Regions from separate parts of the Paenibacillus sp. Y412MC10 genome, predicted to be linked through region 1. Evidence: riboswitches for the same ligand, from Rfam matches in the RefSeq annotation. Region 1 holds a riboswitch; each other region holds the start of a gene.
The links. A riboswitch is a leader RNA that binds a small molecule or an ion and turns the genes downstream of it on or off. The one in region 1 is predicted to bind ZMP and ZTP.

Region 1 (10,770 bases):
ACGTGCTTCTGGTTGACGAGCGATAGACTCAACTGTTCTGCTTACGATCATACCGTTACCCAAACCTGCGCCAAGGGCGCCCAGACCTACTGCAATAGCTGCTGCCAAAAATTCCATTGTTAAATATCCTCCTTAAAATTGTTTCAAAATTGAAATTTGGTGAAACTATAGAAAATATCTCTTTCGAAAAACACCGCTGTTACGGCGGATTCGTCCGAGTTGATCAATGCTCTTCGTGAATCGTCGTTTGCGAGATGTATACCATTGTCAAAATCGTAAAGATAAACGCCTGCAATGCACCAATGAAGATACTGAAACCTTGCCATGCGGCCATGAACGGAATGCCGTAGAAGCCGGTTTTCAGAATCACCGTGATCAGTACCTCGCCGGCAAATATGTTGGCGTAAAGCCGGATTGCCAGAGCGATAGGTTTTGCCAGGTTCTCAATGATATTGAGCGGCAGGAAGATCGGGAACGGTTCGATGTAATGCTTCAGGTAATGCTTGCGATTCAGCTTCAGGCCCAGGTAGTTCATGAGCACGAATACAACGATCGCAAGACCGGCCGTAACGGAAATGTCCGCTGTTGGCGACTTCCACCACAATACGTGAGCATAGTGGCCATGTTCAAGTCCGAGTGTAGCCAGAATTGGCTGTCCAAAGACTGTGAAGTTCTCCGGCAAGTCGGTGATAATTGAGAACGGCAAGCCCAGCAAGTTGGCTACAAAGATGAACAGGATCAGAGTAAGCCCCAACGATATGTAAGCTTTCCCTTTCTTCAGATCCATCGCACTCGCTACGACGCCTTGCACAAATTCCACTACCCATTCCATGAAGTTTTGCAGTTTGGAAGGGTTTTCGACAGATAGACTACGTACCGCCAGCCGGCATAATACGAACACCACCACACAGGTGACAAGAAGCATTATGACCGCCGATAGGTCAATATTCAATCCGCCAAGTTTGATAATCGGTGAATCATGCATATAATTGTTTTCACCCCTTTCCAAGTTAGCGCTGATCAATGATTGTTTCTCAAACTGAACACAATGCTGACAGGAATGGTCAACAATTGGGGTATGAACAGACCGGCGATTGCACCGCCGAGGGATACCTGTTCGAGTTTCACGGCGAAGATCACAATCAGAAGCCCGATGCACAATCTCGTAATGAAGCCGAAGTTGTACTTTTTCGGTTCCGGATCGACAGCCAATTGCGCCAGCTGCTGCACTTTCATGGAGAGGAAGCGTACATTAAACAAGCCCGCCGCCATGCCCATGATCAACCCCATAATTATCGGGCGGAATTCCGGATAGAGAGCCCATCCGAGAAACAAGGCAGACAATAAGAGTAGCGATACTCTAAATACAGCGTTCACAATGGAAGTCAAATCATTCACGCCTGCGCCCCCAAAAACTTTTTAATGAGAAGAGCGATATTCAAAATCCCTACAAAGAGCCCCGAAAGCGTACCAATGGCAAGCCACACTCTGGGCCCGTCCAATTGATTCATGAGCCATCGCCCGGTAAAAAAACCGATGAGAATGTAAGCGGCAAGCAAACCGCCCGCCCCGCTAATGTATAGCGCTATCAACCAAGGGTTATCTTGACTTTTCGGATTTTTCATATGAACCTCTAATCCCAACTCATTTTACTGAATATAGCAAGAGTTTGTCAATGAATCGATTTGATGGATTTCCCGTGTAAAATCGGCGTTTTGAGCAGTCTAAATTGCGCAAAACGCCGCGGTAACCGTACAGTTCAACTGTATGCTGTCCCCTTGCCAATCAGAATACGGTAAACTATGCCTTTGTGAACATTCTGTGAAATTCCTCAGGACGCTCTTTTCGAATGCCAAAATGGTGCAAAATCGCATTGACAATTCGCTGGGAAGCTTGCCCATCCCCGTAAGGATTAGCTGCTTTGCTCATCTTGTCATAGAGCTCCTGATCGGTCAGCAGAGCCTTAATGCGTTCGTACACATTCTCTTCCTGGGTGCCTACCAGCTCCAGGGTGCCGGCTTCAATGCCCTCCGGACGTTCCGTCGTGTCCCGAAGCACCAGCGTCGGCACGCCGAAGGACGGAGCTTCCTCTTGCATGCCGCCCGAATCCGTAATGATGAAATGCGTACGTGTGTAGATATTATTCATATCCACGACATCCAGCGGTTCAATCAGCTTGATGCGCGGGTGGTTCCCCAAAATGCGGTGAGCCGGCTCTTTGACGGCAGGGCTCGGATGCACAGGGTAGACGATGGCGATATCCTCGAACTCGTCGGCAATGCGCTTCACCGCTTCAAAAATCTGACGGTGCGGCTCCCCTTGGGATTCGCGGCGGTGCGCCGTCATCAGGATCAGGCGCTTGTCCTGTGCCCAATCCAGAACCGGATGGGTATATCCTTCCCGCACCGTATACTGGAACACGTCCGTGGCGGTGTTGCCCGTCACGTAAATGCGGGATTCCGGCTTGTTCTCCTTGCGGAGATTCTCGGCAGACCAGTCCGTCGGCGCAAAGTGCAGATCGGCCAGCACGCCGGTCAGCTGACGGTTCATTTCTTCAGGATAAGGATTCAGCTTGTTCCATGTGCGAAGACCGGCCTCTACATGGCCGACCTGAATCTGCTGCAGGAAGGCTGCATAGCTGGCCAGGAACGTTGTCAGCGTGTCGCCGTGCACCAGCACGATATCCGGCTTGGCCTCGCGCAGGACAGGCTCAAGCCCCTCCAGAACGCGTACGGTGATCTCATTCAGCGTCTGACGGTCTTTCATCACGTCCAAGTCGTAGTCCGGAACAATCTTGAACACGTCAAGCACCTGATCCAGCATTTGCCGATGCTGCGCAGTTACACAAACCACCGATTCGATATGCTCCGGATGGCGCTGAAGTTCCAGAATAAGCGGCGCCATCTTGATCGCTTCGGGGCGGACCCCAAATATCGTCATCACTTTCACTTTTGACATGTTTGAAATTACCCCTCTTTGCATGCTTGTTTTTTCAAATATTCAAGTGGTACGAATGACAGGCAGGGCTCTTATTTCGTGCCGTACAGCCGATCTCCTGCATCACCCAGGCCCGGTACGATGTAGCCGTGGTCGTTGAGCCCTTCATCCAGAGCAGCAACGTAAATATCCACGTCCGGATGAGCGTCATGCACGGCCTTCACGCCTTCCGGCGCAGCCACGAGATTCATCATTTTGATCTGGGTGCAGCCGCGCTTCTTCAGCACGTCGATCGCAGCGATGGCCGATCCGCCCGTTGCCAGCATCGGATCGATGACGATCAATTCCCGCTCCGTCACGTCGGTTGGAAGCTTCGTATAATATTCCACGGGCTGAAGCGTTTCCGGGTCGCGGAACAATCCGACATGCCCTACCTTGGCAGCGGGAAGCAGCTTGACCACGCCGTCCAGCATGCCAAGACCCGCACGCAGGATCGGCACGAGGCCGAGCATCCGGCCGGAAATGACTTTCCCTTGGGTTTCGGCTACCGGCGTCTGAACAGATATCGATTCAAGGGGAACCTCCCGCGTAATTTCATAAGCCATCAAAGTCGCGACTTCATCTACCAATTCGCGAAAGTCTTTTGTGTTAGTCCGCATATCGCGTATAAATGTAAGTTTGTGTTGAATCAACGGGTGATCACAAATCACCAATTTTCCCATGTCTGGTCCCTCCGGTTTGAATGCAAATGTTATTTCAATATGGGCGTAAATACTTGTGAGCTCCATAAATCCTGTCTATTATATCATTCCCTCTAGTCAATTGACACCTGCACGAGTCATGTTTATTTCCGTGAGTTTTGACCTTATAACCGGATCTGCGTCAGCCCTGCACCTAGGTTTTCCATTTTCGCCTGTATTGATCCTCACCGCGAAGCGACCCGACCGGGAACATGCGAGCATAGCAATCTGGCCAGAATGTGACAGCTCCTAAAAGAGGACCCCACCTTCAGGTGGGGTCCTCTTATCATAGGCCTCTTATGCTGACGAAACTGTGATTAATATTTCATTTCGGCATAAAGAGGATATTGATCCGTAAGCTCAGCCACCAAACGGCCCGCTTTTTCCAGCGTTGCTTCGTCTTTAGGCTGCTTCAAGGTCATGGCAATAATCTTCGCGATTTTCACCATCGCCTGCTCATCCATGCCGCGGGAGGTTACCGCCGGCGTACCGATACGGATACCGCTCGTGACGAACGGGCTCGTCGGATCAAACGGGATGGCGTTCTTGTTGACGGTAATCCCGATGGAATCCAGCACCTTCTCTGCGTCTTTGCCGGTGATGTCCAGATTGCGGGTATCGACCAGCATCAGATGGTTATCGGTTCCGCCGGAAACGATGTTCAGGCCTTCCTCGATCAGGGTGTCAGCCAGCACTTTCGCGTTCTTCACGACGTTCTCTGCATACGTCTTGAAGGACGGATCCAATGCTTCGCCAAGCGCAACGGCCTTGGAAGCAATGACATGCATGAGCGGTCCGCCCTGGGAGCCTGGGAACACCGCTTTGTCGATCGCCTGTGCCCATGCCTTCTTGCACAGAATCATGCCGCCGCGAGGTCCGCGAAGGGTCTTGTGCGTCGTGGTGGTTACGAAATGGGCATGCGGAACCGGATTCGGGTGAAGACCCGCGGCAACGAGACCCGCAATATGAGCCATATCGACCATGAACAATGCGCCTACGTCGTTCGCGATGGCAGCAAGCTTCTCGAAATCAATGATGCGAGGATATGCACTTGCACCCGCCACGATCAGACGAGGACGGTGTTTGAAAGCCGCTTTGCGGACTTCGTCGTAATCGATAAGGAACGTGTCTTCCTGCACGCCGTATGCAACGAAATTGTACAGAAGGCCGGACGCGTTAACCGGGCTTCCGTGAGTCAAATGGCCGCCGTGGGCCAGGTTCATGCCGAGCACGGTATCTCCAGGCTTGAGCGCAGCCAAATACACCGCCATGTTCGCTTGGGCGCCGGAGTGCGGCTGAACGTTGGCATGCTCGGCACCGAACAATTCCTTCGCGCGGTCGCGGGCGATATCCTCCACGATATCCACTCGCTCACAGCCGCCGTAATAACGCTTGCCAGGGTAGCCTTCCGCATATTTATTCGTCAGCACCGTCCCCATGGCTTCCATAACCGCTTCGCTGACGATGTTCTCGGAGGCAATCAGCTCAATGTTGCTGCGTTGACGCTTCAGTTCCAAATCCATCGCTTCCAATACAGCCGGGTCATTCTTCCGCAAATGTTCCATCATGTTCATATCCTCCCATAATCAATCGTTATTTTCTCTTGCCAAGTCAAGACTACAAGTTTACCTAATGACTAAAGCGAGCTCTCATTCGAATCAATCGCACATTGTGGAATCATCCCGCTGCTCAAGCCGGTACACGGCGCGTTCCCCACCGATCAGCTTCGGCCGGGTGTAAGCCGCCGTTACGCGCGCATCGCCGATATAACGCTCGCTCGGCCTGAACGGAACCGCCACTCTCCGCAAATGCATGCCGATCAGCGTCTCGCCGATATCGACACCCGCATGGGCCTCAATGGATTCCGCAAGGCAGGGCTCCTTCATACTCCGATACGCCGCCGAGGCCATGGAGCCTCCCGCCCCCGGAATCGGTACAGCCGCCACTTCCGTCAGGCGCAGCTCTTCAAGCAGTCCCCGCTCCATGACTAGCGCCCGGTTCAAATGCTCACAGCATTGATAGGCTACAGCGAAGCCGAATTCCGCTTGAACCTCGGCAATGCCCTGAAGAAGCTGCTGCGCCGTTTCAAGAGCGCCGCCTGTGCCGATCCGGCGTCCGACCACTTCACTGGTGCTGGCTCCGATGACCAGCACCTTGCCCGGTCCTAAGGCTGCCGCTTCGGCCAGCTCGCGGACGATCCGCGCCGTCTGTTCGCTCAAGGAAACCTTGGAGATATCCGTCATGTCACAGTCCTCCCGATGAATTTTTTCACAGAAGATGCTTCATTCCATACGCAATAACCGCAGCAGCTTTACGCGTCGACCTATCGCGATTCGCTCTTCAGGTAACGCTCCTCGATGGCCTTGATCTTGTTTACGCGGCCGACATGACGTTCGCCCTGGCTGAAATCCGTTGTCAGCCATGCGCTGACGATCTCGGCAGCAAGCCCGGGGCCGACGACGCGCTCGCCCAGCGCAATCACGTTGCTGTCATTATGCTCACGCGTGGCTTTGGCCGAAAATACATCATGCGTCAGCGCGCAGCGGATGCCCGGCACCTTGTTGGCGGCAATGCTCATGCCGATTCCCGTTCCGCAGATCAGGATGCCCCGATCCGCTTCACCCGAGACCACCTTCTCGCACACCGGAAGCGCGTAATCGGGATAATCCACGGAATCGGAACAGCCGCAGCCAAGATCCTCCACCTCGTGTCCAAGACCCCGAATGACCTCCACGATCTCCTCTTTCAGACGAATGCCGGCATGATCGGTACCCAATGCAATTTTCATCTATGAAAAACCCCCTCGAATGTTCGCTTTTGCGTTTTAGCTTGTTTCATTATAACCCAAACTCCACGCAAAAGACGAAAAAAGAGCAGTCGGCGCACGTATTGTGCTCCAAATGCTCTTTGCCCAGGCGACCGGCCGTATATTCCGATGCTCCATCGTGGTTTCATCCACTTCGTCGCCAGTTACATCGGATTCATGTTTTTCACCTTCATCTTAAAGCAATACCCTGCGAAAGGCAAGCGGCTTTTTTAGCCATATTGAGCCCGGATCCAGATTTACTCTTCGCTTCCGTGGAAGCCGATCCTATTTATGCTGATCCGCTTCCAGCTTGTCCAGCAGGCGGAAGAGCGCCGTCCGAATCTCCGCCGCCGTCGCCTCGTACTCCTCCCGCGAGCCGCCGAAGGGATCGGAGATATCGAAGCTCGGAATGCGCTGGCGCAGCTCGATCAGACGCTCCCGGTCGCGGTCGCTGACATCGCGGCCCAGCGATCTGGCCAGCTCGAGCGTTGCGTACAGGCTGTCCTGCTCCCGCAGATCATCCAGCACCCGCCGGTCATCCTCCACAAATTCCTTCAGCGTGTGCATCTTGTCGGCGGCATGCGGGAACTGCCGAATCGCATACTGCTTATGCGACTGGGTCAGCGTCAGAATCAGGTCTGCCCATTCCACCAGATTCGCGGTCAGCGGCTTAGATACCAAGCGATCTTGAATATCCTGGTCCCGCAGTATCGATTCCGCATGACGGGATACCGGCATGCCGTCTACGGCCGAGACGCCGGCGGATTGCGTTTCCAGCGGAATGCCCCGCTGTTTGGCGAGCTTGCGCAGCATTCCTTCCGCCATCGGACTGCGGCAGGTATTCCCCGTGCAGACAAACAATATATTTTTCACGGTCCCGTACCTCCCCGTTGTAGGTTGTTTTGGGATTATTGTAACAAATATTGCGTCAAAAGATAAACATCACGCCAAAGATGATCAAAATCAGTCCGCCCAGCATTTCGCCGTACTCTCCCAGCTTGTTGCTCACCTGACGGCCGAGCAGCAGGCCGAGAATGGACAGCAAACCGCCCACGACGCCGAAGGAGATCACGATCAGCAGCACATCATCCACGAACATCCCGAGCGAAACGCCTACCGAGAAGGAGTCGATGCTGACGCTTAGCGAAAACAACAGCATGCCCAAGAACGCGGTAGGATGAATGCGCTGACCTTCCCCGCCCCGCCAAGCATTATACAGCATATGCCCGCCCAGCAGGAGGAGCAGCCCGCCTGCCGCAAACCCTGTGACGTGCCCCAGCAGCATGCCTACATAGCGGCCGGCAAACAAGCCGGCCAGCGGCATAAGCATGTGAAACAACGCGATCATGAAGCTGATGCCCAGCATATGGCCTAAACGCATGCCGCCTCTCATTCCGACTCCGATACCAAGCGAAAATGCGTCTAGCCCGAGTGCAACCGCCATCAGCAGAATCGCCGCAAGCTGTCCCGATTGGACAGACGCCTCCAACATCCCCATTCCCCCAAGTCCCATGGTCTTGTACACCATATGCGGACAAGGGGGAAATCATGCTAAAACCGTTTAATCGGCATCTTCATGGACGTGGATGATGTGATGTCCCGCGGCCTTCAGCAGCCGGTTCATGACGGCTGCGCCAAGCCCCTGGTCCGGGCACGCTTCGGCCAGGATGAAGGTCGCGCCTTCTTCATCGAAGCGGCGCAGGCCGGCGTACAGCCGGCGGGCCGCTTCCTCCGGCGCAGCCAGGCTGCCGAGCGAGACGGCAACGTCCGCAGCGTAGTGACCGATGTGCTCGTCGAACGACAGCACGCCGGTCACCTCCCCGCGCCGGGCCGCCGCCTCGAGCTCGGCCGCGATGCGTGCCGACACCGTATCGGCACGCGGGCCCTGGACCACGCACATCGCACCTTTCGGTGCGTAGTGCGTGTATTTCATGCCCGGCGAGCGCGGCGCCGGGCTCTCCGCCTCCCCGGCGGCGCGCTGCAGCGCCGGGTCCTGGCGCACGCTTGCCGCCACCGCGGCAAGCTGCTCGGCCGTGACGCCGCCCGGGCGGAGCACCGTGACGGCACCGTCTTCGCCGACCTGCACCACCGTCGACTCGACGCCCACCCCGGCCGGGCCGCCGTCGAGCACGCCGTCGATCGCCCCCGCCAGATCCTCCAGCACATGGCTGGCCAGCGTCGGGCTTGGCCGGCCGGAGCGATTCGCGCTCGGTGCGGCGAGCGGACAACCGGCGGCGCTGATCAGAGCCAGCGCCACGCGGTGATCCGGCATCCGCACGGCAACCGTATCGAGCCCGGCCGTCACGCGAGGCGATACGGCGCCCGGTTTCACGGGCAGCACCAGCGACAGCGGTCCGGGCCAGAACGACGCCATCAGCGCCCGCTCCGTCTCGTTCACCTGTTGGACCAAGCCGTCAAGCTGAGCCAGCTCCGAGATATGCACGATTAATGGATTGTCCGATGGCCGACCCTTGGCGGCGAAGATGCGCTCGACCGCCTCCGTATTGCCGGCGTCAGCACCAAGTCCGTACACCGTTTCCGTCGGAAAAGCCACCGTACCGCCCTGTGCAAGCACCTGTCCTGCTTCGTGCAGCGCCTGCTTCGCTTCCTTCTCGGACCCGAGGTTCTCCTTGGAGAGGGAGCTTAAGACGTGCCACACTTTGGTTGGTTTCGATGCAGCATTCCGGGAGCCTTGTTCCCGCTGCAGGTTGCGTTCCTTGCCATTCCCGTTCTGTTCCATACCTATCCCAAGCTTTCTGTATATGAAATATATAAACACCCAAACTCGTTTTGCCTATGATCCAAAAGAAAAAGCGCTTCTCGTTCTTCAGTCCCGTGCCGGTTCCCATTCAAACCAGTCGCGCCAAAGAGAAAGCACTCTTCTTCATCCAAGTTTATCATACCCGATCCGTATTGGAAATCCATACGCGGGATCATCCTAAAACAAGCTTACCACCCAGTTCCAAATGCCAAGGAACATATCCCACAGGAAGAAGCGGACCTCCGGCTCGCTTTCGCTTGCCTTCTTCGGCGCTTCCTCCGGAGAAGCGTCGTCGCCCGCATCGGCGGACACCGTTTGGATCCCCGTCTCGACAGGCTGCGCCGCCGCATCCCCGCTGCCGCCGTCGATGAAGCAAAGCGGCGGGAACAGGACGCACCACCAGTTTTGTCCTTGGCCTTCGCCTAGCGTAATCCGCAGCGCATCGTAATCGCCCGCCGGATACACTGTGCCCCCGTACAATTTGGTCGGAAACGGCACAACGCCAAGCTCTACATCGTAATTGTAGGTAATTCCTCTTTTTCTCAGCTCTTCACCCACCAGCTGGCGGATTTCGGGAAGATGCTGCCGGGTTAATGCTTTGGCGTCTTCCAGGCTTTGCGGGTTCTCCAGCTGCAGGACCCACAGCTGCATTTGCTCAACGACCGCGTCACGAATCTCTCTTTTGACGAGCTGATCGGACGGGTTATCTGAATTCGCGAGAATGCGAAGCCGTATCGATTCTTGAGGGATTGGACCGCCAACAACGGAAGTATCGATCTGCTGTCCCTCCCAAGCCATGATGACCATAAACATGCAGGATAAGAGCACAACCATTTTTTTTACGATAATACGGAGGGTTTCACTATAATTTGTCATCTCGGACAACCGCCTCTCTATGAACGAAACTCTATGATGCTATCAGTATGTCCGCCCCAAAAAGATATAAACGTGGAATCTAGCAAATTGAAAAAAATTCATAGATTGATGCATCATGACTAACAAAAAAGATGCCGTCCCCATGGGAACGGCATCTTCTCATACTAATGACGATTCGGTTTTGGTTATATTCATAATAACTGCACCCAGACCGCGGCAAAGTTCCACCCGACCATCATCTAAGCCTGCTGCTTAGCGGCCGCCGGGCGATACGCATGCGGATCCGGCATATCTTCCTCCACTTCCTGACCATGCAGCTTGACGCTCATGGCGACCCCGAGACTCGCCATACTAATCACAAGGGACGTTCCCCCGTAACTGATGAAGGGCAGCGTAATCCCCGTCAGCGGCATCAAGCCGATAAACATCCCGATATTCTCGAAGATCTGATATAAAAACATGGCCACGATTCCTATGATTAGAAACGGTCCCGCACGCTCCCGGGATTCCAGGGAGATCAGGATCAGCCGATGGATCAGGATGAAATACAACAGCAGCAGGACGGAGGAACCAATAAAGCCAAACTCCTCGGCAATCTGCACAAAGATGGAGTCGGAGTACGCATAAGGCACCCGGCCCGACTGTATCGA
Region 2 (10,770 bases), 2.2 Mb from region 1:
GTTCGGATAGGTGTAAATCATGCCTTTTTTGGCCGCCATATCGCTGCCGAGGGCTTGGTCCGGCAGGAGCAGGCCGAACAGCAGCGGCACCGAGAATAACCCGTAAACCGATATGTTTTTGATCAGTCCGCTGGGCAGGGGGTGCTCGCAATCGCACACCTCGCCGGAAACTCCCGCAATGGCGTGCCACAGCATGCCGAAAGCTATGAACAACAGCGGCACGGGACAGAGCAGAAGCAGGGTCTGCATATGGGGAGCCAAGTAATAGTCCAGCGAATTTGATGCGTTTAGATGCATGATATAGGCGGCTAGAGCTGCGATTAGCAGCGACCGCAGCATATAGTGGCTTCGCAGGCTCAGACTGGGATTCACGTCCCGAACACCTCCAATCTCAAGTGGATATCCGAAGGCATAACAGCCTGAAGGTGCCGTTATTCCAACCGTTTTCGTGTATTGCCACTCTAGTTTGTTTACTACACCTAACCGCCGAATAGCGCGTTGACGGTTACAGAGCCGATAAAGACAAGCGTAATCACCAGCAGGCTTAAACCGATCACGAATTTGGTCTTGAAGGTAGCCGACAGCATGAGCAGGCTTTTGAAATCCAGCATCGGGCCGAGAACCAGGAAGGAAACCAGCGGGCCGACGGTAAAGGTGTGCGTGAATGCCGATGCCACGAAGGCGTCCGAAGTTGAGCAGAGGGACAGGATGAAGGCAAATCCCATCATGAACAGATAGGAGGCGGCAGGACCGTTCCCCAGAGCCAGCAGTTCCTCCCTCGGAATGAAGGATTGGATGCAGGCCGTCAGGAAAGCACCCAGGACTAAATATTTGCACATCTCGATCAGCTCGTCTCCGGCGTGGACAAACATGCTTCTCCAGGTTTTGGGATGCTCATGCAACAAACGTTCCCCCTTGCTGGAGCCCTGTTCGGCGAACTCTTGAAGAGAACGCTTCAGGGGGCTGCTTTTTGAAAAAACATAGACGAGCAAACCCGTCGTCACCGCGACTGCAAAAGCCAGTCCCATTCGTCCGATCGTCACTTCGGGATGCGAACGGAAGGCCATGATCGTTGATGCGAATACAATGGGATTCAGAATAGGACCGCTGAGGATAAAGGTGACGGCGATATAGGCGGGCATACCTTTCAGCATCAACCTGCGAACGACCGGGATCATCCCGCATTCGCAGATGGGAAACAGGATGCCGAGCATGGAAGCGAACAGGACGCCAACCACCGGATTCTTCGGCGTGAGACGCCGCACCCATTGCTCTTGTACGAACAGCTGCAGAAGGGACGACAGCAGCACTCCAAGCAAAATAAAAGGAAGTGCCTCAAGGAAGATGCCCGTGAAGACGGTTTTAATCTGCTGTAGGTCTTGGCTGGGTATGGGGTTTAAGTCCCTCTGCAGCCATATCGTCAAGACCGGAATCACGAACACAAGCGGCAGTATAAAGGGCAGCATTTTGAAGATCGCCGGATATCTCATCAAGGCCTCCTGGAGCGAATTGTTCTTAGGACATTCTATGCTTGTACCATCGGCAACATACGTGATTTCATGGAATAAATCAAAAACTTTACGATTAAAAAGCAGCCGCATAGCCGGTGGCGCGAAGTCCAAAGTCGTGATATATTAAAAAAAGTTATCCATGTGTTACTGGCGTAGCTTGGGTTACCAAGAGGGAGCACATGGGATCATATGCCGTACGCCTGGGCAAGAGGTAAGGAGACGTTCGAGTCGCCTTGCCTCTTTATGTTTTTTTAATACAATGGCGAAGGAGCGGATTAGCATGAGTAAGGAACCCGTAATTTTGGATGGAAAAAAAGTATCCGATGATATCAAGGCAAAGCTGGCGGTGAAGGTACAAGAATTGAAACAGCAAGGGGTAACCCCTTGTCTGGCAACGATTCTGGTTGGCGATGATCCTGCTTCGGCGACCTATGTGCGGATGAAGGGAAATGCGTGCGAGCGGCTTGGCATCATATCCAAGAAAGTAGTGCTGGAGACATCGACAACGACGGAGGAGTTGATCGCCGCGATTCAAGCACTGAACGAGGATCCGAACGTCCACGGTATTCTGCTTCAGCACCCGGTACCGCACCATATCGATGAGCGGGCGGCTTTTGATGCCATCGACATTAAAAAAGACGTGGATGGAGTAACCACGCTCGGGTTCTCGCAAAATGCGTTTGGTTTCGCCGATTACCCGTCATGTACGCCGGCGGCGATTATCGCGATTATGGACTATTACAGCCTGCCGATCGAAGGGAAGCATGCGGTGGTGGTCGGACGCAGTCCGATTCTGGGCAAGCCGGTATCGATGATGCTGCTCAATCGCAACGCCACGGTTACGATCTGCCATTCGAGAACGAAGAACCTTGGGGAGATTGTGTCCCAAGCGGATATTGTGGTTGCGGCCGTAGGCAAGCCTAATTTCATTCAAGGGGACTGGATCAAGCCGGGTGCCGTCGTGTTGGACGCCGGTTACAATAAAGGAAATATCGGGGACTGCGATTATGAAGCCTGCGCCAAGGTGGCATCCGCAATCACGCCGGTACCGGCGGGCGTCGGCCCCGTGACGATTGCGACATTGCTGAAGCATACCGTCGAATCGGCCGAGCGAACCGTCTAAGGCAAAGGGAATGCACTTGACCATTAACATGTGAAGTAAGGGTGCACTGCGCTCACTGAATCATCCCTTCGAATCCTTCATTTCATGCCAGAGCCTGGAACATAGAAGCAAATATGGACGATGCAATGCTAGGCTTGGAGCCCGCATTTCACGGACCCCTGGACGTCATGGTATAGTTAGGAATAAGCGAATTACGAAGGGGAGAGATTCATGTTTATACGAATCATGGCCTGTTGTGCGGGACAACAGAGAGCTGCAGAGAATGATCCGTTCGATGCTGCGCTGCTAACGGCTCCGGAGATCTTGGCATGAAAAACACGATCGCCGATATTGCCCACAAAGCCGGAGTTGCCAAAAGCACGGTCTCCCGTTTCTTGAACGGAGGATCCGTCAGTCATGCGACACGCCGCAAGATTGAGCAGGTTATTCAGGAAACCGGCTATATCCCGAATTCTTTTGCGCAAAGCCTGAAAGCGAAAAAAACGAGCATGATCGGCACCATTATGCCACGTCTGGACTCCTTCTCCGCATCGCAGACGGTCGCCGGCATGGACGAAGAATTAAGAAAACACGGATATCAGCTTCTGATCATCAACGCAAGCCAGGATTTATCCAGGGAGATCGAAGCGCTGTATGATCTCGCCAGACAAAAAATATCAGGCATTATTCTGTTCGCCACGCAGGTGACGGAAACCCATCTTGCCGCGATTCAAGAGATCGACATTCCGGTCATTCTGCTCGGACAACAGCATGACCATGTCCACAGCATGATCTATAACGATTATGCCGCAGGTTATGACATGGGCCGGTACGTGCTGTCGATGGGACATCGTCAAATTGCCTATATCGGGGTGACGGAAAAGGACGTTGCCGTCGGAGTCAAGCGGAAGGAAGGGTTCCTCAAAGCGGTAAGCGAGTATGAAGAGGCGGAAGCGGTTCTCTATGAGAGTGGATTCAAGATGTCGGATGGTGTGAAGACGGCATGCTCCATGTTTGAGCTGAACCGAACGCTGCCAACGGCCGTGGTCTGCGCCACGGACAACATTGCGCTAGGCGTGATGAAAGCGGCGCACATGAAAGGCATCCCTATTCCTGACCAACTTTCCGTTACCGGATTTGGCGGATACGACGTAACCGAGGTGATTCATCCCGGGTTAACAACGGTGAAATACGGATATTTCCAAGCGGGCCACCTCGCGGCACAGCATATTATGAAGCTGGTCAACGACGAGCCAGTGGATTTCCTAACGGTCATGAATTGCGAGATGATTCATCGGGAAAGCGTTGACAATCTGAATTAGGTATTTTATACTTCAAATAACGGAACCGGTTCCAATCCGAGTGTTTGCTTGGTATTGGAACTGAGTTCATTATTTTTACCTTTGATTGGAACCGGTTCCACCGCAGTTGGATTTATTCGCGTGCACGCGCAGCATGATCTGTTTGATTTTTCAGGAAGCCTATTTTTAAGGAGAAGAGATATGGACAGAGAACTGAAATACCGACGCCTGGATCAGGCTTCTCCCGAAGAGCTTTCCTCCTTAAGGAAGAAAGTGCGATTGAGCGAATGGAGGCAAAAATTTCACGTGCAGCCCATCATGGGCCTGATGAATGATCCCAATGGATTTTCTTATTACAACAGAGAGTATCACTTGTTTTACCAATGGTTTCCTCTGGGCACGTTTCACGGCTTGAAATACTGGTACCATACTTCCTCGAAAGATCTGGTGGTCTGGCAGAACCAAGGCATCGCTATTGAACCCGGTCACCCGCATGATACATATGGCGCTTATTCGGGCAGCGGTATCGTGAAAGATGGCAAACTATGCCTCATGTATACCGGGAATGCCCGGGATGAGGAATGGAACAGGCAATCTTATCAATGCATGGCTGTGATGGACCGCGACGGATCCATCACGAAGCTCGATAAGCCGTTGATTGACCATGTGCCGGACGGATATACCGAACACTTCCGGGATCCGAAAGTATGGCAAGACAAAGACAAGTACCGGTTCGTCATCGGTGCCCAAAGGGTTAATCAGACAGGTGCGGCTGTCGTTTATGAATCCTCGGATCTGTTGGTTTGGGAATTCAAGGGGGAGATACAAACCCGACTTCAGCATTTCGGCTATATGTGGGAATGCCCGGACTATTTTGAATTGGATGGACAGGGCGTGCTTCTGTTTTCCCCGCAAGGGCTGCTTCCGGAGGCCGACCATTTTCGAAACATTTACCAATCCGGCTATATTTCAGGCAAGCCGCTCAATAGGGATACGCTGGAGTTTGATCACGGTCCCTTTTGCGAGCTGGACAGAGGTTTTGATTTCTATGCGCCGCAGACCATGCTGGATGAGAAAGGCCGGCGCATCATGGTGGGCTGGATGGGTTTGCCGGATATCGGGTATCCCACCGATTCGCATGGCTGGGCCCATTGTTTGACGCTTCCGCGTATGCTTACGTTCCGTGAAGGCAGGCTGATTCAACAGCCGGTTCCCGAGCTTCAAGCGCTCCGCGATCATGCCGCTGAGGCAGAGGATACGCTTCACAGCGAAGTGAAGAGTTACGAGGGGGTTCAAGGAACCGCATTCGAAATGATATGCGAGTTCCAAGCCATCGAGGCGGACGTCGTTGGCATTGAATTTCGGGCTGGCGAAGGGGAACGAACCGTTATTCGATATGAATCCGTCCAACGGAAGGTTACGCTGGATCGCTCTTCTTCGGGTGCAACGATTGTCAGTGATTACGGAGCGGAACGATCCTGTATGCTGCCAACCGAAAGAAATTCGATCAAATTTCATCTGTTCGTGGACATTTCTTCGGTCGAGCTGTTCATCAACGATGGCGAAGAGGTGTTTACAAGCAGAATTTTTCCGAAGTGGAACAGCCGAAACATTCGATTTTTCGTACAGAACGGCAGTGCCGGCTTGAAGGTCCGGAAATGGGATCTGACCGAAGCCGTAAAAGATAAAGAAGGGGCTGAATGAACATGGCAGCGGATAACCGGGAAATCGCAAGGCAGGTAGTGGAAGCCATTGGCGGCAGGGAGAACATCGCTTCCTTTGCCCATTGTGCGACCAGACTTAGAATCATGGTTCATGATCAGAAGAAGATCGACCAGAAGAAGGTCGAGCAGATCGACAAGGTCAAAGGAGCCTTTTTCAACTCCGGGCAATACCAGATCATTTTCGGAACAGGAACCGTCAATCAGATTTTTGAAGCGGTCGAATCCCTTGGAATGGAGAGCACAAGCAAGGAAGAACTGAAATCTCAGGCAAAAAAGTCGGGCAATCCGTTTCAGCGGGCGATTCGTACATTCGGTGACGTGTTTGTGCCGATTATTCCGGTACTGGTCGCGACTGGCTTGTTCATGGGGCTACGAGGATTGCTGACCCAGGACACCGTGCTTGCCTGGTTCGGTGCGACACCGGATGATATCTCGGCTAATTTTCTGCTCTTCACCCAGGTACTGACGGATACGGCTTTCGCTTTCTTGCCGGCCTTGGTGGCATGGTCCGCATTCAGGGTGTTCGGAGGCAGCCCCGTGCTGGGTATCGTCCTGGGATTGATGCTGGTTAACCCGGCTCTTCCCAACGCGTACAGCGTGGCGAACGGGTCGGCTGAGGCACTCATGATCTTTGATTTCATTCCGGTTGTCGGGTATCAGGGCTCGGTCCTGCCGGCATTCTTCATTGGACTGCTGGGCGCGAAATTCGAGAGATTTTTGCGAAAACGCATTCCTGACGCCATCGATCTGATCGTTACGCCGTTTCTGACCTTGCTCGTTATGATAACCCTCGGCCTGTTTGCGATCGGCCCCGTGTTCCACTCCCTGGAAGAGGTGGTTCTGAACGCGACGACCTTCTTGCTGGAGCTACCGTTCGGTATCGCGGGTCTGGTCATCGGTTTCTTTAACCAGATCATTGTGGTCACCGGCGTGCATCATATTTTCAACTTCCTGGAGATCCAACTCCTTGAGAAGACAGGGAGCAATCCGTTCAATGCGATCGTGACCAGCGCCATGGCAGCGCAGGGTGCAGCTTGTCTGGCTGTCGGACTCAAGACGAGAAATAAAAAGCTCAAGGCATTATCCCTGCCATCGGCATTCTCCGCCTTGCTGGGAATCTCCGAGCCGGCGATCTTCGGGGTCAACCTCCGTTACGTCAGACCGTTTGTTATCGCCTTGATCGGCGGCGGTGTGGGCGGTTTCATGGCTTCCATCTTTCAGCTTAAGGCCACAGGCATGGCCATTACCGTCATCCCGGGCACGCTGTTGTACTTGAACAGCCAGCTTCCTCTTTATATTTTGTGCAACCTGACGGCGATGGCGATTACGTTCGTGCTGACCTGGATGTTCGGATTCAATGATAAAATGCTTGAAGAGGTCCGCTCGGAAGCGAAATAAAGCCATAAGAGAAAGGTCCGCCCTGAACAGGCGGGCCTTTTTGGTCCGGATGCTGGTAAATCGTCTGGCTGACCGGCTTTCTTGTTCATTAAAATGGATATCTTGAAAAGAGTGCTCCCCTGCCGTTTTTGGCGTTAGCTGGACTTGATCCCGGAAGGCTTGGTAAAATTATGGCTTGCTCTGAAATGCTTTTCATCATTTACAATACAGTTACAAGCTTGAATATACGTAAAGAGAGGCGAGCGTTATTGATGAAGAAGATCCTATTTTTTGATATTGACGGTACGCTGCTGGATCATGAGAAGCAGGTTCCGGCGACAACGAAGGAGTCCATTGCTGAATTAAAGAAGGCCGGCCATATCGTAGCCATTGCTACGGGACGCGCCCCCTATCATTTTGAAGAGCTGCGGGAAGAGCTCGGCATCGATTCTTATGTTTGCTTGAACGGTCAATATGTGGTTTATGAAGGCAAACCGATCTACGGTCATCCTCTGGCGGAGGATGCCTTGCAGGAGCTGACGGAACAAGCCGTTCGGCTGGATCATCCGATTATCTATGCCGGCAGCGAAGCGATGAAGATGAACGTAACCGAGCATGTCCATATCGATTCCAGCTGGGGGGAGCTGAAACTGACGATTCCGGAATACGATCCGGAATATTACTTGGGCCGCGATATATATCAAGCCATTGTATTCTGTAACGAGGATGAGGAGGCCGATTACGTAAAAAGATTCGAAGGGCGGTTCGATTTCGTGCGCTGGGGCCCCTATGGAATTGACGTGTTACCGGCAGGGGGCTCCAAAGCCGAAGGAATCAAACAATTGATTCAGCTGCTGCGCATCGATCTGGAGGATACCGTCGCGTTTGGCGATTATCTGAATGATCTGGAGATGCTGTCGTACGTGGGCCACGGCGTGGCAATGGGCAATGCGCCGGAGATCGTGAAGCAGGCGGCCAGGCATGTCACCCGCGATGTCGGCCAAGACGGAATACAATACGGACTTCGCATGCTCGGTTTGCTGGGCAAGGAGCCGCAGGAGATTAAGTAACGGGCAAATGCGGTAATAGGCAACGAAGACGCTGATCTCGTCGCTGTTGGAAGAGGAATGCTGCGCAATCCGTACTGGGCATTAGAAGCAGCAACGGTGCTTCAGAAGGAGATCGCGATTCCGGCACAATACCAGAACGGTTTTCCCAGAAAATCGAGATAGATAGGCGGCTGAACATATAGCTGCCAACGAACTATGGAGACTGGCGTATCATTCCCTGCAAGTGAACATTATCAGGAACCCGGTAATGGGTGATCGTAATTAGAGAAGGTTATCTTACGGACCGTCACGGCCGTAGGGTAACCTTTTATTGCGTACAAGGAAATGCTCGAATTATGGTAGCCATCAAGCTTGGCAGCCGTTAACATAAGGTTATCTAAAATAATTTTAAAAGATTATTAATTGTTTATTTACATTAGTGTGTGACGTACAGTATAATAATTTCCAGGAGATGATGATATGCCAGAGGAGCAGGATATTTTAAACAGTATGGTGCAGGAACTTCGGCGGGGTACGATCATCCTTGGTGTTCTCAGTCAGTTGTCCGAACCACAGTATGGATATTCATTGGTGACCATATTGCAGAAGAGGGGGATCAACGTGGAAGCGGGTACGCTCTATCCGTTGCTGCGTCGGTTGGAGAAACAAGGCTTGCTTAACAGCGAGTGGGATACGAATGAAGCCCGGCCCAGAAAATATTACATCATAAGTCAGACAGGCAAGGATATATATCGGCAGCTCTACCATGAATGGAAGGATATGATGACAAGTCTGGAGGGACTTGTGAATGACAAGGGGGACTAAGGTGATGGATCTTATTAACAGGTATATTTATGCGGTGACCCAGAAGCTGCCCGAATCGCAGCGGGCGGATATTGAGAAGGAGCTTCAAGGACTCGTCGAAGACATGCTGGAAGACCGGGGAGTCGGCGTAGAGACCGCAAGTTTGGAAGAGGTGGAGCAGGTGCTGCTTGAGCTAGGGCCGCCCGGGGAAATGGCAGCCAGATACAGAGGAAGGGAAAGGTATCTCATAGGTCCGGGTTTGATTAACAGCTATTGGTCCGTCCTGAAGATCGTACTGTATTCGATAGCCGTTGCTCTTGGCATCGTCTACATCATTGATTTCTTTACAAGCACGGAACCCACTGCCGAGAAGCTGCTGGAATTTCTTGTTTCGCTGCTTAGCGTGGGAATCCACGGATTTGCATGGGTTACCGTTATTTTTGCCTTTATCGAATACCGCGGGGCTCGCCAAGTCCCCAATGATCCATGGAAACCCTCGGAATTGCCTGCAATTCCGGAACCAGCCGCTCGGATTAAACCGATCGAGCCGGTGCTCGGCATCCTGTTCTCCGTGCTGTTCTTCGTCCTGTTCACGTTTTCCATTAACCTGATCGGTGTTCATCGATTCGATGAAAACTCGATCGCCATTCCGGTGTTTGAACAGGCTGCCTTCGCCAAGTATTTACCGCTGATATGGCTTCTTACCGCCTTCAGCATATTCAATGAAGCCAGGAAATTAATCACAAGAAAGTGGACGCCGCAGATTGCCGTCATGCACGTCATATTTAACGTTGCTTCCGTTATCGTTGCGGTGATCCTGTTCTCCGATATGACGATTTGGAATCCAACATTCATGGATCAGCTCGTTCACGCGGGTTTCGTAACACCGGAGGATGAAGCGTATGAGACCGTAAAATCAATTTGGGATCGATCCAGGGATGGCCTCATTTACGTCATTGTGATCATTACCTTTATTGATACCGTATCTGTCGTAATGAAATGGTTTCGGGGAAAGGAAGGCAATACGGCGTTAACCAAATAAAGACAAAAGTGTTGAAGCAAAGGGTGTCCCAACGGATCTTGGATCTGGCGGGATGCTCTTTTTTTGTGGTCAGGAAACAAACCGTGTATTTATATGGTTGGTTGGACCATGAACGACACGACACGAAATGGATAAGCATAGGATAAGGAGCGAGGCAAATATTTTTTTGACAAAAATGTGAATGATATGTGTCAAAATTATGTACAATGGTGTTATAATAAGGTAAGAGCTGAATGAAAACCCTTACAGAATGAACGGAGCTGATTAATCATGAAATATGCGATCCATTACTCTACCAGAATGAAAGACGTTATTTTGTTTTCCTTTGTCCTTAGCATTATCCTGTTTCAGGTAGCCACCTTGACCGAATATTCCTATCCTTTCTTCTTCTATATGCAGATGGCCGTGAATGTCGTTGTCGTTGCGGCACTGGCTATTGAAGGTTATGCGAGATTGGTGAAGCGGGAAGTGAATATTCAGGAGGATTCGGAGACGATTTCGATCAACGGCGTAGAGATTCGTGCTGAACAGATCCGCGAAATCAAGGTTTCCGGTTGCCATAAAGCCGCTTTTCAAATTAGCCTCAAGGATAAGACCGTAAATCCGATGTACTGCTGCTTTAAATTTGAAGAGAAGAATTGTGAAGGCATTCGGAGTCTCACGCGTTGGGCCGAGCGAAATCAGGTTTCCGTGCGCAAGGTCGGACCGCAAACCCGTTCTGGCTTGGTACTCACATCTAACCATTAATAGGCTGTATATATATTAAGAATAGAAGCATCCGAACCTTGACGAATGGGTTCGGGTGCTTCTTTGTTTTAGTTGTAGAGGAAAGGTGTTTTTCCGGGCATCTGTACCTACGG
Region 3 (10,770 bases), 2.4 Mb from region 1:
CGAGATAAACAGATCAATTTTCTCATTCTGGGTCGGCTGCGCATTTTGACTATCCACGATATCCAGTTTGGCTACGCCATTCGCTGCATCGGACATCGCATTCCGAACGCCTGTCATAAAGGTATCGTCGAACTTGTAAATCGCCACCCCGACTTGAGGCGTGCTGCCGCCTACCGCGTCGCCGCCCGTGCTATCGCTGCCGGTTGAACTGCTCCCGCCGTTGTTGCATGCCGCCGTGGTGAGCATCATGCCTGCCATAAGGACAAACAGCCATTTTTTCTTCACTTGGGTTGACCTCCCTGATTCATTCGATATTTCAGTGCTGGCTGCGGCACTCCGAAGCCGTATCTCACTGACTACCGCCATTATGCCGGAATGACCCTGATATTCGAATTCAAAATCCTCCTGATTTCTAGCAAAATTCTCATCACTTTATCGGTTTGCTTATGTGACTTCCTTACTTCACAAATGGAAACAGCACCTTCTGATTATCCATCCAGAACATATTGTCGGCATCAATCACCTTGGTCTCAAGCACGATCGGCTTATCATATCTCGAACCGTCCATGACCTTCACAGCCTGCTCTACGCCCAAGTAGCCCGTGCTGAAGCCGTTCTGTACCACGAGTTTATGAAGGACGCCATCCTGAAGAAGCTGAAGCTGTCCCAGATCGCTGCCGAAGGTGACAATCTTGATCTCACCTTGAACCTTCCGCCTTGCGACTTCTTTAGCCGCTCCCAAGGAAGCCTGGATATCGAGTGCCAGAATTCCGTCGACGGCGCCCTGATCCAGCAGCTGTTTGGCGGCCTGCCAGCATGCATCCTCGCGTTTGCCGCAAGCCGCGCCGCCCGCTATTTCAATTCCGCCGATATCTGACCATACCCGTTTGGCTCCCTCTTCGCGGGCGATCAAGTCGGGGTCCTCCCTGTCGGAACGCAGGATGGCTACTGTACCCCGACCTTCAAGCAAGTCGGCCAGCTGCTCGCCCGCCTTGCGTCCGGCAGCTTCATTATTGATCGCGATCGCGGATAAGATGCCTGTGGTCATTCGTTCATCATTCAATGCAATCACGGGGGTACCCGCTGCCGCTGCCTTATCGCCTAATTCCTGCAGCACTGCCTCCGATGCCGGGTCGATCAAGATCGCGGAGGCGCCCTTCTCCAACATCTTCAAAGCGGCCTGCAGCTGCTCCGCCTCATCGTCGCTAGGCTCCAGGGAAACATAATCGAGCGCCAATCCGTTTTCCTTGGCGGCCGCTTCGGCGCCTAAACGGATCGCATCTCCCTGCTCTTCGGCGTGTACGGGAGCCACAAGGGCAATATGTCGAAGCTCGGGCTCCTCATCCGGGTCCGTATCGGATGAACACGATGTTAAGAGGATCAGGACAGCGACGAGTGCAGCGAAAAAGCCCCTAGGTCCAATCGGTAACCGCAGCGGCCGAAAAGTTCTAATCATGCTCGCGTCCCTCCTCGTCCATATCGTGAATGACCGGAATCCGTATGCGAACGGTAGTGCCCGCCTCCTGCTCGCTCTCGAATTCCAGCCCGTACCGTTTGCCGTAATACAGACGAATTCGGTCATGAACATTTCGAACGGCTACGCCGGAACCGGCCGTATTGATAAATTGAACAGGGTTATGAGGCGTCTCTTTAGCGTCCAAGATCCCTTCAACCATCTCGGGTGTCATCCCAACCCCGTTATCCGTAACCGTCATTTCCAACCATTCGCCTTTTACGGCTGCCCCTATGCGAATATGCCCCTGATCCACCATATACTCGATGCCGTGCACGATGGCATTCTCGATTAAGGGCTGAAGCACCAGCTTGAGGGTGTAACAGGATAGCGCGGCTTCGTCCGCTTCGATCGCAAAATCGAATTTCTGTTTATATCTCATCTGTTGTATGGTCAAATAATGCCGTGCGTGCTCCAGCTCTTCCCGGACGCTTATCGATGTCTTCCCTTTGCTCAAGCTCAAGCGAAACAGCTTCGACAAGGAAGTAATCATCGTAATGACCTCCTCCTTCTTGCTCATTCCTACCATGCGAACAACCGAATTCAGGGTGTTGTACAAAAAATGAGGGTTGATCTGGGCCTGCAAGGCTTCCAGCTCATATTTACGCTTCGATTCCTGCTCCTTCACAATCTGTTTCATGAGCTGCCGGATCTTATTCAGCATCAGGTTGAAACGGCTGGACAGCTGCACTACTTCAAGCGGCCCCTGCAACGGGAGCTCCACGTCGAAATCGCCCCGTTCCACGGCTTTCATCGTTCTGCCCATGCGGCGGATGGGCCGGGTGAGCATGGCCGAAAGAATCAGGGATACCGCGATGGCCAGCACCAAGACAATGGCAACCACCCGGACCAAATAACGGTTGACCTCTTCCCTTGTGGTCATGATCTCATCCAAATAGGATACGCCCACGATTTTCCAGCCTATGTTGACGACCGATTTGACCGTATTGAGCCGCTTGACCCCATCCGATTCATCAATGTAGCTCTCCGAGGAGGTCAGCGCCCGCTCAACGCTCTCATTCCGAAGCCCCATGTAGATTAATTGCTGCTGTGGATGGTACACGATATTTCCGGCTCCTTCGTCGATGATGTACGCATACCCGCGCTTCCCCAGACTGATGCGGCTGCTCAACTCGTCGATCTTCTTGAAGTTGATATCCACCAGCAGAATGACGTACATCGGCTCCCCGTCATGAACGACAGTAATGCCTTTGCTCATCGTGACGACCCATTCAAACGTTTGGTCGTATAAATTCTGAACATGGGGCAGCGAGAAGCTCAGATGGTCGGAGACTCTCATGGCCGAGTGAAACCAGCTCTGTTCCGTCACCTTGGCGCTGGGCTTGACCGGAATAGCCGGGTGGTTCCGCAGCATGTCGCCCTGATCATTAAACAAAGCGATAGAGACGATGTCATCACGGCTTCGCATGATCGTATCGAGTTGTTTTGTCACCTGTTCATCGTCCCACTGCCCGTCTGCCAGCATATTTTCCTCGATCGCCCGATACAGCTGCGCCATCCCGTCCACGTAATCCTCGAGATTATAGCTAACCTGGTCCACGATTTGCTGGGCATTCAGGAATACGCTTTGCTCTGCCGATCGTGAGAATTTATTGAAGAGCAGTACGGCTACCACAATCACAATGAGCAGAATGAACGCCGAGAAGGACCACATGATGATGGATTGAATGCTGTGCGCCCGGAATCGCTTAACCCATCGTTGAACAAAAGGTAGGACCGAGTATCGCTTCGTATACGTGGTTTTCACCGATGCCCTACCCCCTCGCTTGTGCCCGATATTCCTTAGGCGAAACGCCGACCTGCTTCTTGAAGCTGAAGCTGAAATAATTCGGATCGGCAAACCCGACGCGCTCCGCAATTTCGAAAGCCTTCAGGTCGGTGGATCGTAAAAGCTCTTTGGCCGTTTCCATCCGCAGCTGCATTAAGTACTGCACATAGGTCATTTTGAGCTCTTTTTTGAAAACGCCACTAAAATAGCCTGTGCTGATATGCAGGTGCATGCACAGCTTCTGCAGCGATATATCCGGGTCGCCGTAATGCTCCCGCGTGTATTGGAGCGCTTTCTCCACGATGTCTTTATAGGCATGCTGCCTGGAGCTGGAGATTTGCTTGCGGATGGCCAAACTGACATCCTGAAGCCAAGCTTTAGCCTCCTGTAGCCCGGAAAACTTGAAGATCTCGGCATGCAGCTGATACCCCGCTCCAAACATCTCCTCAAGCTCGATCCCGGATTCTTTAGCCGTTCGAAGTATGGCCGTTACGACTTCCAGGAGATAGATCTGAACCTCTTGAATCGTGCAGGATGCTCCGATCAGCTCATCGAATATGTGCGTAATCGCTTCACTTAATTCCTCCGCGGTTCCGAGCTTAAGATTGCGGATCAGCGCTTGCTCCTGCAATTCGTCCAGACGGATCCCTTCCTGCCTCGGACTCTCCACGTCATCGATGAAGATGACTTTCTCGGCGCCGAGAATCAGCCGGTAGTCCAGCGCCAGCAACGCATCCTGGTAGGAGTGCTTAAGATCGGACAGGGTCCGGACCCTGGAACCCACGCCGATCGTAACCGGCAGCTTCAGATAGTGAAGAATGCTTTTGAGCAAACGGTCCAGTGCCACCTGCAGGTCGCCAAACCATGACTCGTCCTCGCAGCCGTCATTCGTAATCAAGAACACGATGCTATCCTGATATATGAATGCGCTTCCAAAAGAAAGGGGATCCATCAGCTCTTTCGCAATGTTCAGCATGGCGTGCAGCATCAAGTCCATATCGCCGGAATGCCGCAGGGAGCTTGATGGAGCACTCTCCTTATGCTCAGCCGCCGGATATAAAGCCATCACCGCGGCGAGATAACAGGCGCCGTTCAGTGGAAGGCCGTAATTCCGAGTTTTCTCCTCAATGATAGAGAGGGGCAGTTTCCGGGTTAAGAGCGAAGCCAGGAACGATTCCCGAAGCAAAGGCAGGCTTGTCCGGTAATGCTCCTTCAATTGGCGCACGTCCTCACGCTCCGCCACCTCCATATCGATTTTGTCCTTGATCTTGCCTAATAACTCCATGAAGCTTTCGGCAGAGAACGGCTTGAGCAAATACTCATCCACGCTGAGCGTAATCGCTTGGCGGGCGTAATCAAATTCGTCATAGCCGGTCAAAATCACGATTTTGCACAGCGGCTGATGCTCCCTTAGCCATGAGGCCAGCTGCAGTCCATCCTGAAAGGGCATACTGATATCGGTAATAACGACATCCGGCTCTAACCGCTCCGCAGCCTCCACGGCCTCTCTTCCGTTCTCCGCCGTCCCCTTGATCTCGAATCCGCAGGCTTCCCATTGGATTTCCTGAACGAGGCCTTCTCTCACATCGGCTTCATCATCCACTAACAGCACTTTATACAATGCGACCCCTCCCGTTTCTGTCCTGTTCGGTTGCAAACTGAATCTATAGTGATCTTACCTCGCCGCACCCAAATTGGGAATCTTCCACATTATGTTTTTTGTCACAAAAAAAGAACGAATGCACGACTCCAGCGAAACAGTGCTTCCCTGTTCCTGGAGTCATGATTCGTTCAGAATTCGATTGTGCAGCATTCCTTATGCCTGAACGGGTACGGAGACGGGTTTTACCGGCGTGCTTAACCTCTTGATGCTCAGATAGTAAGCGATGCCGAGCGGGATGACGGCGCCCAGCCAAGCCAGCGGATTTGCCAGGCTTGCACCGAGGAAGCCGATCTGCGCGGTCAGGAAGATAGCAGCCAGTACCCGCATGATCAGCTCCATGATGCCCGCCACAGTGGGAATTAAGCTCTGACCAAGCCCCTGAAGCGTAAAGCGGTAGATGAAGAGCAGCGACAGAAGCAGATAGGTGCTGCCGTTCGATAAGAAATACAGCCTGCTGAGCGACATCAATTCCTCTTGGCCTTGACCCACAAAAAGGCTGACGGCGGCAGGACCCGCGAATATAACCAGCAGGCCCACGACGATGCTGAATGATCCTGAGAGCCAAATACACTGCTTAACCCCCAGTTTGATCCGGTCTATGCGATTCGCTCCGAAGTTCTGAGCGGCAAAAGTCGCCATCGTAATCCCGAAGGAACTCATCGGCTGCGTGGCGAGCATATCAATCTTCTGAGCCGCGGTATAAGCCGCAACGGCTGATGCCCCGAGACCGTTTAGCGTGATCTGCAGAATAATGGCTCCGATGGCGATAATGGAGGCTTGGAAGCCCATCGGAAAACCTACCCACATATGCTGGCGAATAAATTTCCAATCGATGGACCAGTCGGCATTCTTGAATTGAAGGAGCGGGACCTTCTTATGAATGTAGATCAGACAGAGCAGGCAGGAGAACAGCTGCGATACAACCGTGGCAAGTCCGGCTCCGGCGACTCCCATCTTAAATACGAGAATGAATAAGAGGTCGAGCACGATGTTCAGAATGCTTGCAACGACCAGGAAGAGAAGCGGCGTCCGGCTGTCGCCGAGAGCGCGGAGCAGGTTAGCCAGCAAATTAAACAGAACGGCCGCGCCGACGCCCCAGTTAATGACGATCAGATACGAATACGCATCATCCAAAATTTCGGCAGGGGTGTTCATCATGACGAGGACGGGTCTCGTAAATATAACGCTCACGATGGTGAGGAATACCGTGAACACCAGACTGATCCATATACTCGTTCCCACGCTTTTGCGGACGCCTGCGATATCCTTAGCTCCAAAACGCTGTGCCGTTATGATAGACAAGCCAGCCGTCAAGCCTTGGGCAAAGCCGATGACAAAAAACAAAATGCTGCCTGTCGAGCCAACGGCTGCAAGTGCGTTCACGCCAATGGTACGTCCCACGATAAGGGTGTCCGCCATGTTGTAAAATTGTTGAAAAATATTACCGATCAAAAGCGGGATGGTAAACATGATAATCAGCTTGATCGGACTTCCTTGCGTCATGTCTCTCATGTAGATTCTCCTATGCCGTCAATAAACGTTCCTCTAGAGATTTATTTGAAATATTATGCTTCAAACAGCGCTTATCGCATCGAATGGAAACATTATAATGGGTGAGGGTCGTTTGTATTCTTGTGTATCTTATCATGAAAGAACATAAATTTCTCCCTATTTATTCCCGAAATCAAAACTAAAAGCAAGTACTCGTCATTAGAAGAGTCTGTACCCGATTTGGATCCCTGATTTCTCTATAACTGAAAAGGCCAACCGGTCATTTCGGTTGGCCTTTTCAACATGATGACATGTGATATCCCTATGGAATTCCGATGTTTATGCCTCTTCGACGGCAAGCTTATCCAAGGCCAGCTTCGCACGTGACCGCGCTTCTTCGACATCGCCGGCGGTTGACAGCGCGACTGCTACTCGTCTTCCGACCTTGGTTACCGGTTTGCCGAACATGCGAAGCTGCGTATTCGGAACGGCCAGCGCTTGATCGGCGCCTGTAATCGTATAGTCTTCCAGCTCTCGGCCGGCTTTCAGGGGGCGGCTGGCTCCCGGCGTGATCAATTCGATCTCTGGTATCGGAAACCCGAGAATGGCACGGACATGAAGCGCAAATTCGGATAGATTTTGCGTGACCAGCGTAACCAGCCCAGTATCATGCGGACGCGGGGATACCTCGCTGAAGTACACCTTATCCTCGGCCAAAAATAATTCAACGCCGAACAAGCCGTATCCGCCAAGCTCGTCGGTAATCTTCCGCGCAATATATTTAGCTTCCTCGATTTGCGCTTCAGACATATCGTGCGGCTGCCACGATTCGATATAATCTCCGCTTTCCTGAATATGCCCGATCGGCGCACAGAAGCTTGTTCCATTGACGGAGCGGACGGTCAGAAGCGTGATTTCCGACTGGAATGAAATGAATTCCTCAATGATCACCCTTCCGTTCTGCACGCGGCCGCCTTCCATGGCGATGTTCCAGCAGGACTCGATATCCCCTTCCGAACGGCACACGCTTTGACCTTTGCCGGAGGAGCTCATCAGCGGTTTGATCACGCACGGAAAACCCATGTCCAGGACAGACTGCTTGAATTCCTCATAGGTATCGGCAAATCGATATTCCGCAGTCGGCAGTCCCAACTCCTCTGATGCCAACCGGCGGATCCCCTCACGGTCCATCGTAAGCTTTGCGGCTCTGGCGGTAGGAATCACCCGAAACCCCTCATCCTCCAGCTTCACCAGCTCCGCAGTAGCCAGCGCTTCAATCTCCGGAACGATCAGGTCCGGCTTTTCCAACTCAATAATAGCGCGCAGCTTCTCTCCGTCCAGCATATCGATCACATGGCTGTGATCGGCAACGTGCATGGCAGGAGCATCGGCATAACGATCGACGGCTACGGTTTGGACACCCAATCGTTGTGCTTCAATTACGACTTCTTTCCCTAGTTCTCCGGATCCCAGCAGCAATATTTTTTTCGTTTTGAACATCGTTGTTTTATCCCCTTTTCATAGTTTCAGAGACGATAGAAGCCCAAGAAAATAATAAAGAGGTAAGGGAAATAAACTCCCTTACCTCTGCCCAGGCGTACGGCCGTTGTCATTCATGTGCTCCCTCATGGTTCCCCATGCTACGCCAGTCACACATAAACCTATACATTGTTACATAAATGATACTGAATCTTTTCGTTAAATGCAATATCAGCCTGCGTCCTTAGGATTTAGACTTCAACATTTCGATCATATCCTGAAGCGAGTGTGACAGCCATTTCTTAGGATGAACGACAATCTGGATGTCCAGTCGAATGTCTGGGTGTTGAAAGGGAAGAATCGCCAGCTCTCCCCTCTTGATTTCCTCCTCTGCTACCATTCTCGGCAATAGGGAGATGCCGGTGCCGGACATGATATATCTTTTGATTGCCTCGGGGTTGCCCAATTCCAAACCAATACGGACGGGAGCTCCGCTGGCGCGCAGCACTTTTTCCAACATGATTCGGTAATTGCAAGTATCCTCGGTCATAATCCATTCGTAATCAGCCAGATGCTCCAGCTCGATGACGGGCAACCTGTGAAGCGGATGATCCGGATGGGCAATCAGATGGAGGGGCTCTTCCCGGATCGAGATCCAATTCAATGAAGTGTCTTCCGGTTTGTTCTCCAGAATAAGCCCGAGATCGTACTCGCCCTCTCTTACCTTACTGACGATGCTATCTTCACGATCCGTTTGCAAGCGGATGGCAAGATCTTCATGCTCCTGTCTTAGCCGATGAAGGACGGATGGAAGAAAATATGCGGCAAGCGAATCGATCGTTCCAATCGATAAGATGCCCCCGCCTTGTTTCGTCAGCTTTTCCTTAGACTGCTGGAACAGATCCAGCATTTGGACAGCATACTTGAACAGCTCCTCCCCTGACTTCGTCAGGCGCAGGCCTCTGCCATACCGTTCAAACAGCTTGACGCCGTATTCCTTCTCCAGCTTCTGAATCTGGGTGGTAACGCTGGATTGTGCATAACCCAATTCGTCAGCAGCTTTAGTAAAGCTCTTTCGAACAGCAACCTCCCTGAAGGTTTGCAGATAGATCAGTTCCATCGCTCTCTCCTCATCAATAATATTGATAATAACTATCTATTATTATAGATAACACCGATCCCGATTCCCATGGTAAAGTAAAGCCACAATTCATGAAATGGAGGAAAGATCATGTTGAGTCCGCAAGATTTGAGAGGTATTTATGTTCCGGTGGTCACTCCCTTTTCACATGAATACGCATTGGATGTTCCGTCTTATCATCGTTATTTGGAGAATTTGTTATCCCATGACATTCAAGGATTGATCATCAACGGTACGACCGGAGAGGCGCCGACGGTAACTTGGGAAGAGGTCGTTCAAGTGGTGGAGGAAACGCGAAAAGGTCTGGACGGGCGGCAATTGCCGGTCATTATTGGTACGGGTACCAACGATACGTTCTCCAGCATGAAGCGGACGGAATGGGCAGGACATATCGGGGCAGACGCGGTATTGGTGGTCACGCCGTATTACAGCCGCCCTTCGATTGAGGGCATTATACAACATTTCTGCAAAGTCGCGGAGGTGGGGATACCGGTTATTTTGTACGAAGTTCCTTCGCGCACTGGAATTTCCTTACCGGTCGATGCCATTCGAAGAATCATGGAGATCCCCGGTGTCATCGGAATGAAGGACAGCACTGCGAGTACGGAGCTTATGAGAAGCTTGTCTCCATACGATACGAAGCCTGTTCTATGCGGGGACGATGTCCGCTTTCATGAGATGCTGTGTCATGGTGCATCCGGGGGCATTTTGGCGTCGGCCAATGTGAATACCGAGGCTTTTATCCGTGTGTATCAATTAGCGGCCCAAGGGGATTACTCTCGTTCCGAAACGGAGTTTGAAGTGCTGCTTCCCGTTATTCATCAGTTGTTCGCAGAATCCAATCCCGCTCCGCTAAAATGGCTGCTTGCCAAGCAAGGCCTTATCTCATCGGACACCCTGCGCCTGCCGATGGGCCCCATTACGGATGAGCTCAAGCTATCTTTGAATCAAGCATTCAAAGGCTGAGAAACTTTAAATCATGGACGTAACAGGTTTCTCCTCAAGAGTGGCGGGACGCATTCGCTTCCTTGCCATGCTTGGATGGATGATTCGATGCTATAGGGCGCACATGCTTTCAATCAGCAGATGATGGGATGGATGATACTGACATTTTACGCAAAAAAAGATATCCTGCTTAGATCTATCGCTTTAAAGGATTGATGAATGAAATCGCCCCACTTATAATATGGGTACATTCAATTCCTCCCAGAAATTTGAAAGGAGACTTGCAGTGCTGCCCTATTCCAGCCCTAATCATGATTTTGCCTTTGAACAATCTGTAATCGGTATGGCTTTGGTATCGCTAGATGGAACGATTCTTAAGGTCAATTCGGCACTATGTGATCTGTTGGGTTACTCGCCGCAGGAGTTAACTGCCGGGGCGCCGCAAGAAGAAAACAGCCTCCGCGAGTTATTGAATCGAGTGATTCAGAACGCTAGGGCTGCCCAGGGTCATCAGCCATCCGTCCCCCCGGTTGAATATGCTTACCGTCATCCGTCTGATCGCGAGTTATACCTTAGTGCACGCTGCAGCGTTGATCACGATCCGGAGCGGGGGCCCAAGGGATACTTGGTACAATTCGAGGATCGAACGCTGCTGAGACAGCTCATGAAACAGCTGGAGCAGAAGGAACAGAAGCTGAACGAGAAGGAAAATTCGTTTCTGCAGCTGCTGGAAGAGCTCCCTCTCTCCG

Region 2: linked by a shared signal. The riboswitch ahead of GYMC10_RS19145 (bifunctional 5,10-methylenetetrahydrofolate dehydrogenase/5,10-methenyltetrahydrofolate cyclohydrolase) and the one ahead of rpiB (ribose 5-phosphate isomerase B) in region 1 are both predicted to bind ZMP and ZTP.
Region 3: linked by a shared signal. The riboswitch ahead of purT (phosphoribosylglycinamide formyltransferase 2) and the one ahead of rpiB (ribose 5-phosphate isomerase B) in region 1 are both predicted to bind ZMP and ZTP.

What each region holds. Positions count from the first base shown of each region.
Region 1 covers NC_013406.1:6,633,047-6,643,816, forward strand. The annotation lists gene atpE (F0F1 ATP synthase subunit C) at 1-117, opposite strand, end outside; gene atpB (F0F1 ATP synthase subunit A) at 224-985, opposite strand; gene GYMC10_RS29370 (ATP synthase subunit I) at 1,021-1,398, opposite strand; gene GYMC10_RS29375 (AtpZ/AtpI family protein) at 1,395-1,625, opposite strand; gene wecB (non-hydrolyzing UDP-N-acetylglucosamine 2-epimerase) at 1,801-2,958, opposite strand; gene upp (uracil phosphoribosyltransferase) at 3,030-3,659, opposite strand; gene glyA (serine hydroxymethyltransferase) at 3,995-5,245, opposite strand; gene GYMC10_RS29395 (TIGR01440 family protein) at 5,336-5,920, opposite strand; gene rpiB (ribose 5-phosphate isomerase B) at 6,001-6,465, opposite strand; ZMP/ZTP riboswitch at 6,580-6,661, opposite strand; gene GYMC10_RS29405 (low molecular weight protein arginine phosphatase) at 6,769-7,356, opposite strand; gene GYMC10_RS29410 (manganese efflux pump MntP family protein) at 7,412-7,975, opposite strand; gene GYMC10_RS29415 (L-threonylcarbamoyladenylate synthase) at 8,045-9,223, opposite strand; gene spoIIR (stage II sporulation protein R) at 9,422-10,120, opposite strand; gene GYMC10_RS29430 (FtsW/RodA/SpoVE family cell cycle protein) at 10,360-10,770, opposite strand, start outside.
Region 2 covers NC_013406.1:4,437,318-4,448,087, reverse strand. The annotation lists gene GYMC10_RS19155 (TIGR03943 family putative permease subunit) at 1-372, opposite strand, end outside; gene GYMC10_RS19150 (permease) at 480-1,490, opposite strand; ZMP/ZTP riboswitch at 1,645-1,724, shown strand; gene GYMC10_RS19145 (bifunctional 5,10-methylenetetrahydrofolate dehydrogenase/5,10-methenyltetrahydrofolate cyclohydrolase) at 1,792-2,634, shown strand; gene GYMC10_RS19140 (LacI family DNA-binding transcriptional regulator) at 2,943-3,935, shown strand; gene GYMC10_RS19135 (glycoside hydrolase family 32 protein) at 4,116-5,618, shown strand; gene GYMC10_RS19130 (sucrose-specific PTS transporter subunit IIBC) at 5,615-7,036, shown strand; gene GYMC10_RS19125 (Cof-type HAD-IIB family hydrolase) at 7,285-8,085, shown strand; partial or broken gene GYMC10_RS33085 (NADPH dehydrogenase) at 8,089-8,247, shown strand; gene GYMC10_RS19120 (PadR family transcriptional regulator) at 8,545-8,889, shown strand; gene GYMC10_RS19115 (hypothetical protein) at 8,894-9,910, shown strand; gene GYMC10_RS19110 (hypothetical protein) at 10,181-10,657, shown strand.
Region 3 covers NC_013406.1:4,270,260-4,281,029, forward strand. The annotation lists gene GYMC10_RS18320 (galactose ABC transporter substrate-binding protein) at 1-249, opposite strand, end outside; gene GYMC10_RS18325 (substrate-binding domain-containing protein) at 458-1,456, opposite strand; gene GYMC10_RS18330 (sensor histidine kinase) at 1,449-3,281, opposite strand; gene GYMC10_RS18335 (response regulator) at 3,289-4,923, opposite strand; gene GYMC10_RS18340 (MATE family efflux transporter) at 5,119-6,477, opposite strand; gene purT (phosphoribosylglycinamide formyltransferase 2) at 6,796-7,956, opposite strand; ZMP/ZTP riboswitch at 8,039-8,119, opposite strand; gene GYMC10_RS18350 (LysR family transcriptional regulator) at 8,180-9,055, opposite strand; gene dapA (4-hydroxy-tetrahydrodipicolinate synthase) at 9,167-10,042, shown strand; gene GYMC10_RS18360 (ATP-binding protein) at 10,308-10,770, shown strand, end outside.